Regions from separate parts of the Exiguobacterium sp. R-17 genome, predicted to be linked through region 2. Evidence: predicted binding sites of a transcription regulator. Region 2 holds the regulator's gene; each other region holds the start of a gene.
What was found. The regulator Rex, encoded in region 2, represses fermentation and respiration genes when NADH is low (regulators of the CRP and FNR family bind a similar motif). The targets are predictions, from matches to a motif close to TTGTGAAATATTTCACAA.

Region 1 (3,284 bases), 750 kb from region 2:
GAAGGAACTCGAACTAAAAAGTGAATTGACGGCAGAAGAGGGTGCCGTTTACGGAACGCTTCGGATTGCTGTCGCCTCCATCATGGGACAATACTGGCTCCCGCGTGTCTTAAAACGATTCGTCGAGCGTTATCCGCATGTGCGTGTCCAGTTGGTCACCGGATGGTCAAGTGAGATGATGCGTCATATGTTAGAGGAACACTTTCATATCGGGATCATTCGTGGAAACCCGGACTGGAAAGGTGTTAAAGAGCGCCTTTTCTCAGACCCGCTCTATCTAGTTGATAGTGAGTTGACGTCGATTGAACAATTGCGTGTGACGGATCGCCCGTTCATCCAGTTCAAAAGTGATTCGACGTACTATCAAGAAATTTTAGAGTGGTGGCAAGATCGGTTCGCAAGTCCACCCTCTCGGACTTTGGTCGTCGACCAAATCGAGACATGCAAACAGATGGCGTTACATGGCATCGGTTTTGCTATCTTACCTGAGTCGACGATTCAGCAATCGAATGAAGTCATGCAGCTTCCGTTGAAGACATCATCCGGAAAAGTACTGAAGCGAGATACTTGGATCTTGTCCACGGAATCGATGCTTGAATTAAAACAAGTCCAAGCTTTTTGGGACATCGTAAAAGAAGAAGGAGGAAGTCAGTCAGATGGAATACGCCATTGAGATGCGGCGCGCGCTTCATAAAATACCGGAACCAGGGTTCAAGGAATTTAAGACGCAAGCTTTTATATTGGAACAAATTCGTGCATATCCGCCAGATCGTGTCACATATGACACATTTGAAACAGGTGTTTTCGTTCGAGTGAAAGGATTGACTGGAAACCGAACGATCGGGTATCGCGCAGATATTGATGGGTTACCGATTGAAGAAGCGACAGGGCTTCCGTATTGCTCAGAACACCCAGGGTTCATGCATGCGTGTGGTCATGACATGCATGCCTCGATTGCTTTAGGGTTGATGAAACGGATCGTTGAACTACCAGTCATGGATGATGTCGTCTTTTTATTCCAACCGGCAGAAGAAGGACCGGGCGGGGCGGAGCCGATGATTAAAAGTCCATTGTTTGAAAAATATCGTCCGAGTGAGATGTATGGTCTTCACGTTGCACCGGAATATCCAGTCGGTACGATTGCTAGTCGTCCAGGCGTACTGTTCGCGAGTGCTCGAGAAGTTCATATCACGATCTATGGTCAAAGTGGTCATGCGGCTTTTCCTCATTTGACGATTGATACAGTTGTTGCGCAAGCAGCCTTGATCATGCAATTGCAAACGATCGTCAGTCGATCCATTAATCCGATGAATTGTAGTGTCATCACGATTGGGAAAGTGGATGCAGGTATTCGTGAGAATGTCATTGCCGGTAGAGCGGTTCTTGACGGAACGATGCGTGCGCTAAACGGCGAAGACATGGAAAAACTCGAACGTCGTGTCCGTGACATCATTCGAGGAATCGAAGCTTCGTTTGGTGTTAAAATCGATCTGCAATTCGGTAATCGCTATTATGAAGTCGTCAACGACCGGCAAATCGTGGATAAATTCTCATCATTCGTAAAGATGAATGCCAACTATATCGAATGTGACGCGGCGATGACAGGGGAAGATTTTGGTTTCATGCTGAAAGAGATCCCAGGGATGATGTTCTGGCTCGGCGTCGATAATCCGACATCTGGTTTGCATCAACCAACATTAAACCCGGATGAATCAGCCATTTCTTTTGTCATTGATTTACTTGACCATTATTTCCGAGAGTATGTTTAAAAATTTTTATGAAATAATAAAGGATATAAAGCTTTCCCTTTCGAATTCAGGAATGGGAAAGTTTTTAATATATGTAGGAATAAGAGTTTTCGAACATTTTGTGAAAAAAATCACGTGTATATGTGAACAATTTGTTACATCAAACATTATAAACAGACACAAAGGGTTATGTTCTCTATGATACGGTTATAGACCATATAGAGAAGTATGTTTTAGGAAGAGGGGGCTAAATACATGTTCAATGATCCCGTAGTGCTCAGTCGATTATTGACAGGGCTCACACTAGCGTTTCATATTATTTTCGCGACGATTGGTGTCGGAGTACCGCTCATGGTACTGGCAGCTGAATTCATCGGTCTGAAACGCAAAGATCCAGATTATATCTTATTAGCAAGACGGTGGACGCGTGGATACGTCGTTACCGTAGCAGTCGGTGTCGTAACAGGGACGGCAATCGGCTTGCAACTATCATTACTTTGGCCGTCACTCATGCAAGTAGCGGGTCAAACAATTGCTTTGCCACTATTTATGGAAACGTTCGCGTTCTTCTTTGAAGCGATTTTCCTTGGTATTTACTTGTATACGTGGGACCGGTTCAAAAATCCATGGTTGCACTGGTTGATTGGGATTCCAGTCGTCATTGGTGCGACAGCATCAGCGTTCTTCATCACGACAGTCAACTCCTTCATGAACTCACCAGAAGGATTTAAGATCGTCAATGGTACGTTAACGCAAATCGAACCATTAAAAGCAATGTTTAATACAGCGACACCGACGAAGGCGACACACGTCATCGTTTCAGCTTACTTGACTGTTGCCTTTATCTTGGCAGCAATCGCGGCGTTCCATTTGCTTCGCAAAAAGACACTCTCAGCAGCAGAGACGGCATATCATAAGAAAGCTCTTCGTCTCACTGTCATGGCTGGTCTGATTTTCGCGTTCTCGACAGCACTTGTCGGTGACTTCTCAGGGAAATATTTAGCGAAATACCAGCCAGAAAAACTAGCAGCTGCGGAATGGCATTTTGATACGACAAATGAAGCAGAATTGATTTTTGGTGGGATACTTGATCAGCAAGAAGACGGCAGTTATGAAATCAAAGGAGCCGTCAAAATCCCATATGCGCTCTCAATTCTTGCAGGTGGGGCTCCGAATACGGAAGTCATCGGTTTAAACGAATTCGCAAAAGAAGATCAAGCACCACTGATCGTCCACTATTTCTTTGATATCATGGTATCGATCGGGATGTACTTGACTGCTATCTCTGCTTTGTTCATCTTGGCATTCCGATTGAAAAAATTGAATCCATATAATAAGTGGATTTTACGAGGGGTGTTCATCGGTGGTCCGTTAGCGATGATTTCAATCGAAGCGGGATGGATGTACGCTGAGATTGGTCGTCAACCTTGGACGCTTTACGGTATCATGCGAACAGCGGACGCGGCGACGACTTCAACAGCGGTTGGTCCGATGCTCATTTTATTCAGTGCATTGTACTTGTTGCTTGGTACGATT
Region 2 (3,284 bases):
CCGTCGCTTTGTCTTGCGAGGACAGTGCACCTTGCGCACTGACTAGATTGGAAGACGTCATTAAGACGGCTGCCATAAGTGCAATCTTCTTCTTCATGCGTTCGTTTCCCCTTTTCTGTAAAACCATAGTAGTAATACTAATAAAACAGTTTAAAGAAAATTCTGTATTTTTAGTTTAATGAAGTTAATGGAAATAAACAATTTATATTTGTCTATTTTTTTAATTTATTTCTTTTTGGTGACATTTTATATTTGGAAGGAATTTAACTGGGAACATAAAAAAACTCCTCGAGCACTCGAGGAGTTGAACGTATGCACTTGGTGGAGACTATCGGGATCGAACCGACGACCTTTTGGCTGCCAGCCAAACGCTCTCCCAGCTGAGCTAAGCCCCCATGAATTATCTTTAGTATACGCATCGCTAACTGCTTTATCAATATAAACATAACGCTTTCATAAAAAAGAATTCCTCCCGAAATTGCTGGAAGGAATTCACGATTCATTTATTCAATTCACGCATCAAATCCGCCTGTCGTTCAAGCTCTGCCTGTTGCTCGAGGATCAAGACCTTTTTATACGTCCGCGCAGAAATCAAGATACTGATTTCATAGAGAACGAACAACGGCACTGAGATCATCAAGTGTGACGTCACGTCCGGCGGTGCGATCAATGCCGCAACGACGAACAGCGCGAAATACGCATATTTCCGATTCTTTCGCATGAAATATGGCGTCACAAGACCAAGACGTGTCAGGAACATCGTCACGACCGGCAATTGGAAGAGAAGACCAAACGGCATCGTCAACCGGATCAAGAAACTGAAGTAGTTTTCGACCCCGATGACTTGCTCGATCCCCAATTCTTTCCCGAGATCCGTTGAGACTTCAAGCAAGAAAGGAAGCAACCAGAAATACGAGAAGGCTACACCAGCCAAAAATAGAAAGAAGATGACTGGAATATATGTCAGTGTTGCTTTTTGTTCCTTTTCATAAAGCCCTGGTCGGACGAATGCCCACAGTTGATACATCCAGAACGGTGACGCTAAAATCAGCGCGATGATGAACGCAAGATTCAAATACAACATTAAAGGATCGGCGACGTTGAAGGCATTTAATCCGATACCGAGCTCTTTTAAGTCTGCTTGCAGAAAACGGACGAGCGGTCGGACGAGCGGAAATGCGACAGCGAACAGGACGACGACAATGAGGAGCGACCAGACAATCCGCTTACGCAGTTCGTCTAGGTGCGACGTCATGCTTTGTTCTTGATCAACCGTCATGATTCAATCACTTCTCTTTCGGTTCGTCCTTTTTATCGTCGTCCATGATGCCGTTCGTGGCATTTTTGAACTCTTTCAATGTTTGACCGGCAGCACGACCGAATTCCGGTAACTTCTTCGGTCCGAAGATGATCAACGCGACGACAGCAATTAATCCGATACTCGCAGGTCCGATACCTAACGTGAGCGGGATAAGGTTTTCCATTATGATTTCACTCCTTCAGCTGATTGCGAATAATGCTTCATGAAATAAACTAACGACTGCAACTCGATCGATAAATCGATGTGATGAACCCGAACGCTCGCTGGCACGTTCAACCGTGCAGGCGTGAAGTTCAGAATGCCTGTCACACCATACTCGACTAACTCATCCGCTACTGACTGTGCGAACTGGGATGGAACCGTCAAGATGGCGACATCGACCTGATTCGCTTCGATTTGTTCTTTCATGTCCGAAACATGATAGATTGGAACGTCATGCGTCGTTGTTCCGACCTTCTCTTCGTCCGCATCAAACGCAACGACTATCCGAGTACTATTATTCTTTAAAAAGTTATAATTTGCAAACGCTGTTCCGAGATGACCGACCCCGATTAAGGCGACATTCGTCACCTCATCTTGATTCAAGGTTTTCCGGAAAAACGTTAAGAGATGTTGAACGTTATATCCATACCCCTTCTTCCCTAGTGCCCCAAAGTAGGAAAAGTCGCGACGAATCGTTGCTGAATCAACCTTCACCGCCTCGCTTAACTCAGCAGAAGAGACGCGGAGCTTACCTGAATTGTATAAACTTTGGATGAAACGATAATATAGCGGCAACCGTTTTGCTGTCGCTTGTGGAATTTTTGTGTCTGGTCCATTCATCCTGCAGTTCCCCCTTCGGCCACATCCATCGTGGCACCCAAATCTTTGCAAAAAGCTTTCTACTCTCCTTGATTGTAAACCACTTCACATAGAGTCACAAATAATATATTCCGCAGGACCTCGCGCTTTTGTTCGTGATAGACTAAAGGGTGGAAGGATGGATGGAAATGATACTCTTACAAGTCAACCAACTCTCGAAATCATTCGGCGTCGAGCCGATTTTAGAAAATATCAAATTGGAAGTACAAGAGCGCGACCGGATTGCGCTCGTCGGTCGCAATGGTGCCGGTAAATCAACCTTGCTCAAAATCATCGCTGGTGAACTCAGTCATGACTCGGGCGATATCATGAAAGGTAAAGATGTCAAAATCGGCTATCTCGCGCAAGACAGTGGTCTCGAATCGAATGAGACGATCTGGAACGAGATGCTGACCGTCTTTGAACATCTGCAAGAACAAGAACGGACACTGCGCCGGATGGAAATCGAGATGGGCATGGAGCACATCTTGAACGACCCGGTCGCTTACGATCGACTTCTGAAGACGTACGATCAAGCACAACATGACTTCTCAGAAGCAGGTGGTTATCAGTTTGAAGCGAATATCCGCTCCGTCCTGCACGGCATGCGCTTTTATCCAGACGATTACTCACGCCGGATCCAGACATTGTCCGGGGGTCAACGGACACGGCTCGCCTTAGCGAAGATGCTCCTGCAAGCACCAGAGCTTCTCATTCTCGATGAGCCGACAAACCACCTGGATATCGATACGCTTGCTTGGCTTGAAAGTTACCTCGGTGGTTATCGTGGTGCCGTTCTGATCGTCTCGCACGATCGGTACTTCCTCGATCAAGTCGTCAATGTCGTCTATGAGCTCTCTCGTAATGTCTGTCGTAAGTTCACGGGGAACTATACGAAGTACCTCGAGCAAAAAGCGGCATTGTACGATCAAGAAATGAAACAGTTCGAACAGCAGCAAGAAGAAATCGCAAAGATGCAGGACTTCATTCAACGAAACATCGCTCGGGCGACGACGACAAAGCGTGCTCAAAGCGTTCGAAAACGGCTCGAGAAGGTCGACCGGCTCGATCGACCAGATGGAGATGAACGCAGTACGGTCCTCTCCTTCCCAATCGAAAAACA
Region 3 (3,284 bases), 800 kb from region 2:
ATCTGACCATTGTACATATACTTGCGTAGCACCTACTTCATATGCTACACGTGTGATTTCGCGAACAAGTGGTAAGTTCTCGATTCCCGCTCGCACCTCAAGTTGTTGTCCTGGCTGTAGATTGATCCCGGTACGCACTGCTAAAGACGCGTACTGTTGTAATTCTGCTTGTGTCGGCATTATGTAATCCCCTTTCTTGTATCTTTATTTTCACGAAATAGTTGCAATTTTGCAAGAAATAAGGCGAAACTAGAAAGAGAAGAGAAGGAGGCATCATCATGGAATTCACACCCGGAGATTTTAAATCAGCTTATACGTATTTTCACCGACAGGCACTCGATCTCGTCGGTGATGAAAAAGCACAACAAGAATTGTTGATTCGAGCAGAAATCGGACTCGCACATCTGACACAAGATATCGCGTCTACGGAAAGTTCTGATATCGAACGCGAGGCAGAACTCGTCCTTTATTTCCAATTAAAACAACTACTCGAAATGCTTCGTGCCCTCTATCAGAAAAAATTCGAGATGCATGCAGAGCAAGAACAATTATTGCTAACGGCAGTTCTGTACTTTACGTCTCCTGTTGACGCCTTACCGGACGATAACGTCCTCGGACTCTTTGATGACGCACAAATCGTCGAGACGATTTACGAAGAACTCGCCGCAGATGTTGATCGCTTTCAACATATGGAATGAATGAAAAAGCAGCTGTCGCGACAGCTGCTTTTTCATTATGCATTTTGTTTAGAAGCGATATGAACCGGTGCCGTAGATTGACGTGATTCATCTATTTCTAGTTTTTCTTTATTCAACCACGTATAAATCATTCCCATGAAGACTGCTCCACCGATGATATTCCCAGCTAAAGCCGGTAAAAGATTGTGCATGGCTCCTGCAAACGTAATCGTATCCGGATGTGGCACGATTAATGCGATAGAGAACAATGCCATATTTGCGATGACATGATCAAATCCTGATGCGAAGAAGACTGCGACAAGTACCATCATCATCATGATTTGCGCTAACTCATTCTTCATGTTCTTCGGAATGAAAATTGCTAAACAGACCATCCAGTTACAGAAGATTGCCCGAGTAAAGATTTCCCACGTCGAATGATGAATTTTTGTTTCCGATACAGCAAACAACCAATTGTTCATTCCAAGTTCCTGTAAGATACCTGTTTGAGAGAAGAGTAGTGCGAATGCTAATCCTCCAAGACCATTTCCGATCAGACAAATCAACCAGACTTTCATCGTATCCATCTTCGTTGTATAGCCGCGCATCGTTGCCGTCGTGAAATACATCGTATTCCCTGTAAACAGTTCTGCACCGCCATAAACGATCAAGACGAGTGCCACTCCGAACGTCAATCCACCGACAAGTGTCGCGACAGGTGATTCTGCCATATACAGCCCATTAATTGCTTTTAAGGTAAAAATGATTGCAAATCCAATGAATATCCCCGCTAACATGGCACGAACTAAGTATTCGAGAGGACGCAGTTGTAGCATACGTGTCGACTTGATTGCTTTATTCCGTAATCCTTCTAATGCTTCTACCTCGTTCATTGTAGAAACCTCTCTTTCTTTTGTTCAACACTTCACAATGTTTATTCATTTATTATGATACTTCCATCTTAAGAGATGTTCAAGTCTTGAATCGACCTGTTTTATCGTTTTCATAAAAGAACGAGATGTAAACGATATCATTGTGTCGAGATTGTGAAAAATGCCTTTTCTTGCTTTATACAATTAATTAGTTTGAATCGAAAATCCTGATGCGAAACGCTCGAAAAAGGTTTGTCGTCTGGAGGCATCAAGCACATATCCATCGATGACGACACGATTAAAACGTCCAGACGATGACGTAGCGCGTTCGATGTCAGATGGTGTATAGATGTCGAACGCGCTACGATCTATCTTAAAATCAGCTTTCGAATAGGGATCGGTATAGTGAATTTCAAGATTGGTCAAGTCAGGAATCGTCGAAAATAAAACGAGCGTATGATGCATAAGTACTTTTGATAAGCGAGCGTTCAAGAAATCCTGATTCATTTGTAATGTACCAGTATCGGTCCCGATCCAAGCACGCCGTTCTTTGCCTGTGACGTCATAAGCGAGCCGTAACGACTCTCCTTCGACATCTACCTGTTTTAATTCTGATGAAAACGGGAGTTGTTCAGCTAATTGGCGAACAGCTAATGTATTCATCATGGAAGCACCGACTTGTCTCGCTACGAGATCACCATCATGCCAAATAGATCGTTGGTTTTCTTCGTCTGGTTGTTGAAAAAGACGAATCCCCACCAATACGCCTAAACAAATACAGCCTATAATCAAGAATGTTTTCTTCATTTTCATCACCTTCCTAAAAAAACTTACCCTTTTTCATCTTTTTTCATAAGAAGGGTTGAAATTTTATGCATATGGGCGTACTCTTGCAGGCAGATACTCACAGAAGGAGGAGCATGAGGTCACTCATCATAATGCCATGACTACAACACACCCACAGAAAAAGAGAGTTGAAAAAATCAGTTTTTTAATCATAGGTACGTTGCTGTATTCCCTGTACATCAGCTTACTACTATCTCCAAATGATATCGGATCAGGTGGTATCATGGGGATCACGCTTGTCATTCAAGAGCTTTTCCACACTCCAATCGGATTAACCCAATTGCTCTTAAACATTCCCCTTTTCCTTTTAGGTTTCCGTTTCTTACGAAAGCGATTCATGTTCTTATCTGGCATCATTGTCGTTGCCTCTTCTTTTTTAATCGACTGGATTCCGACTCAGATCGTTCCCGAGTCGTTGAATGATCCGCTTGTTGCCTCCATCTTTGCCGGTCTAGTCTCTGGTCTTGCAATGGCATTGATTTTCTTTGGTGGCGCATCGACTGGTGGACTCGATATTCTTGGAAAGTTTTTCTTTGCTCGTTTTCATAATTGGCCACTTCCTCGCATATTTCTGATGCAAGATCTTGTCATCTATATCTTGGTATGGTGGGTCTTCGATTTGAAACACGTTATGTATGCTCTTATCATGAGCTTCGTTCGCGCCAAAGCTCTTCAAACGGTTTACAGTTTTTATTCCGCTTCTAAGCAATGTATCATTATTTGCGAAAAGGCGGATGAAATAAATGAAGTCATCACAAAAGAACTTGGTCGTGGTGTGACGATCCTTGATGCACGGGGAGGATACTCCAACCGAACGAAGAAAATGGTCTATGTCGTCGTTCAAAATAATGAAATCGTCCGTTTGCAAGAAATCGTTTCTTCTGTCGAA

Region 1: ACN9MT_RS10700 (cytochrome ubiquinol oxidase subunit I) is a predicted target of Rex. The motif match lies at 1,868-1,885, and genes of this name have one in related genera.
Region 3: ACN9MT_RS02895 (formate/nitrite transporter family protein) is a predicted target of Rex. The motif match lies at 1,591-1,608, and genes of this name have one in related genera.

The regions. Positions count from the first base shown of each region.
Region 1 covers NZ_CP184372.1:1,997,550-2,000,833, reverse strand. Annotated here, with positions in the region: gene ACN9MT_RS10710 (LysR family transcriptional regulator) at 1-673, shown strand, start outside; gene ACN9MT_RS10705 (N-acetyldiaminopimelate deacetylase) at 657-1,769, shown strand; gene ACN9MT_RS10700 (cytochrome ubiquinol oxidase subunit I) at 2,004-3,284, shown strand, end outside.
Region 2 covers NZ_CP184372.1:2,751,378-2,754,661, forward strand. Annotated here, with positions in the region: gene ACN9MT_RS14370 (S8 family serine peptidase) at 1-97, opposite strand, end outside; tRNA gene ACN9MT_RS14375 (tRNA-Ala) at 320-395, opposite strand; gene tatC (twin-arginine translocase subunit TatC) at 500-1,279, opposite strand; gene ACN9MT_RS14385 (twin-arginine translocase TatA/TatE family subunit) at 1,287-1,484, opposite strand; gene ACN9MT_RS14390 (redox-sensing transcriptional repressor Rex) at 1,484-2,143, opposite strand; gene ACN9MT_RS14395 (ATP-binding cassette domain-containing protein) at 2,311-3,284, shown strand, end outside.
Region 3 covers NZ_CP184372.1:548,527-551,810, reverse strand. Annotated here, with positions in the region: gene ACN9MT_RS02905 (aminopeptidase) at 1-180, opposite strand, end outside; gene ACN9MT_RS02900 (YkvA family protein) at 279-698, shown strand; gene ACN9MT_RS02895 (formate/nitrite transporter family protein) at 734-1,570, opposite strand; gene ACN9MT_RS02890 (hypothetical protein) at 1,754-2,356, opposite strand; gene ACN9MT_RS02885 (YitT family protein) at 2,493-3,284, shown strand, end outside.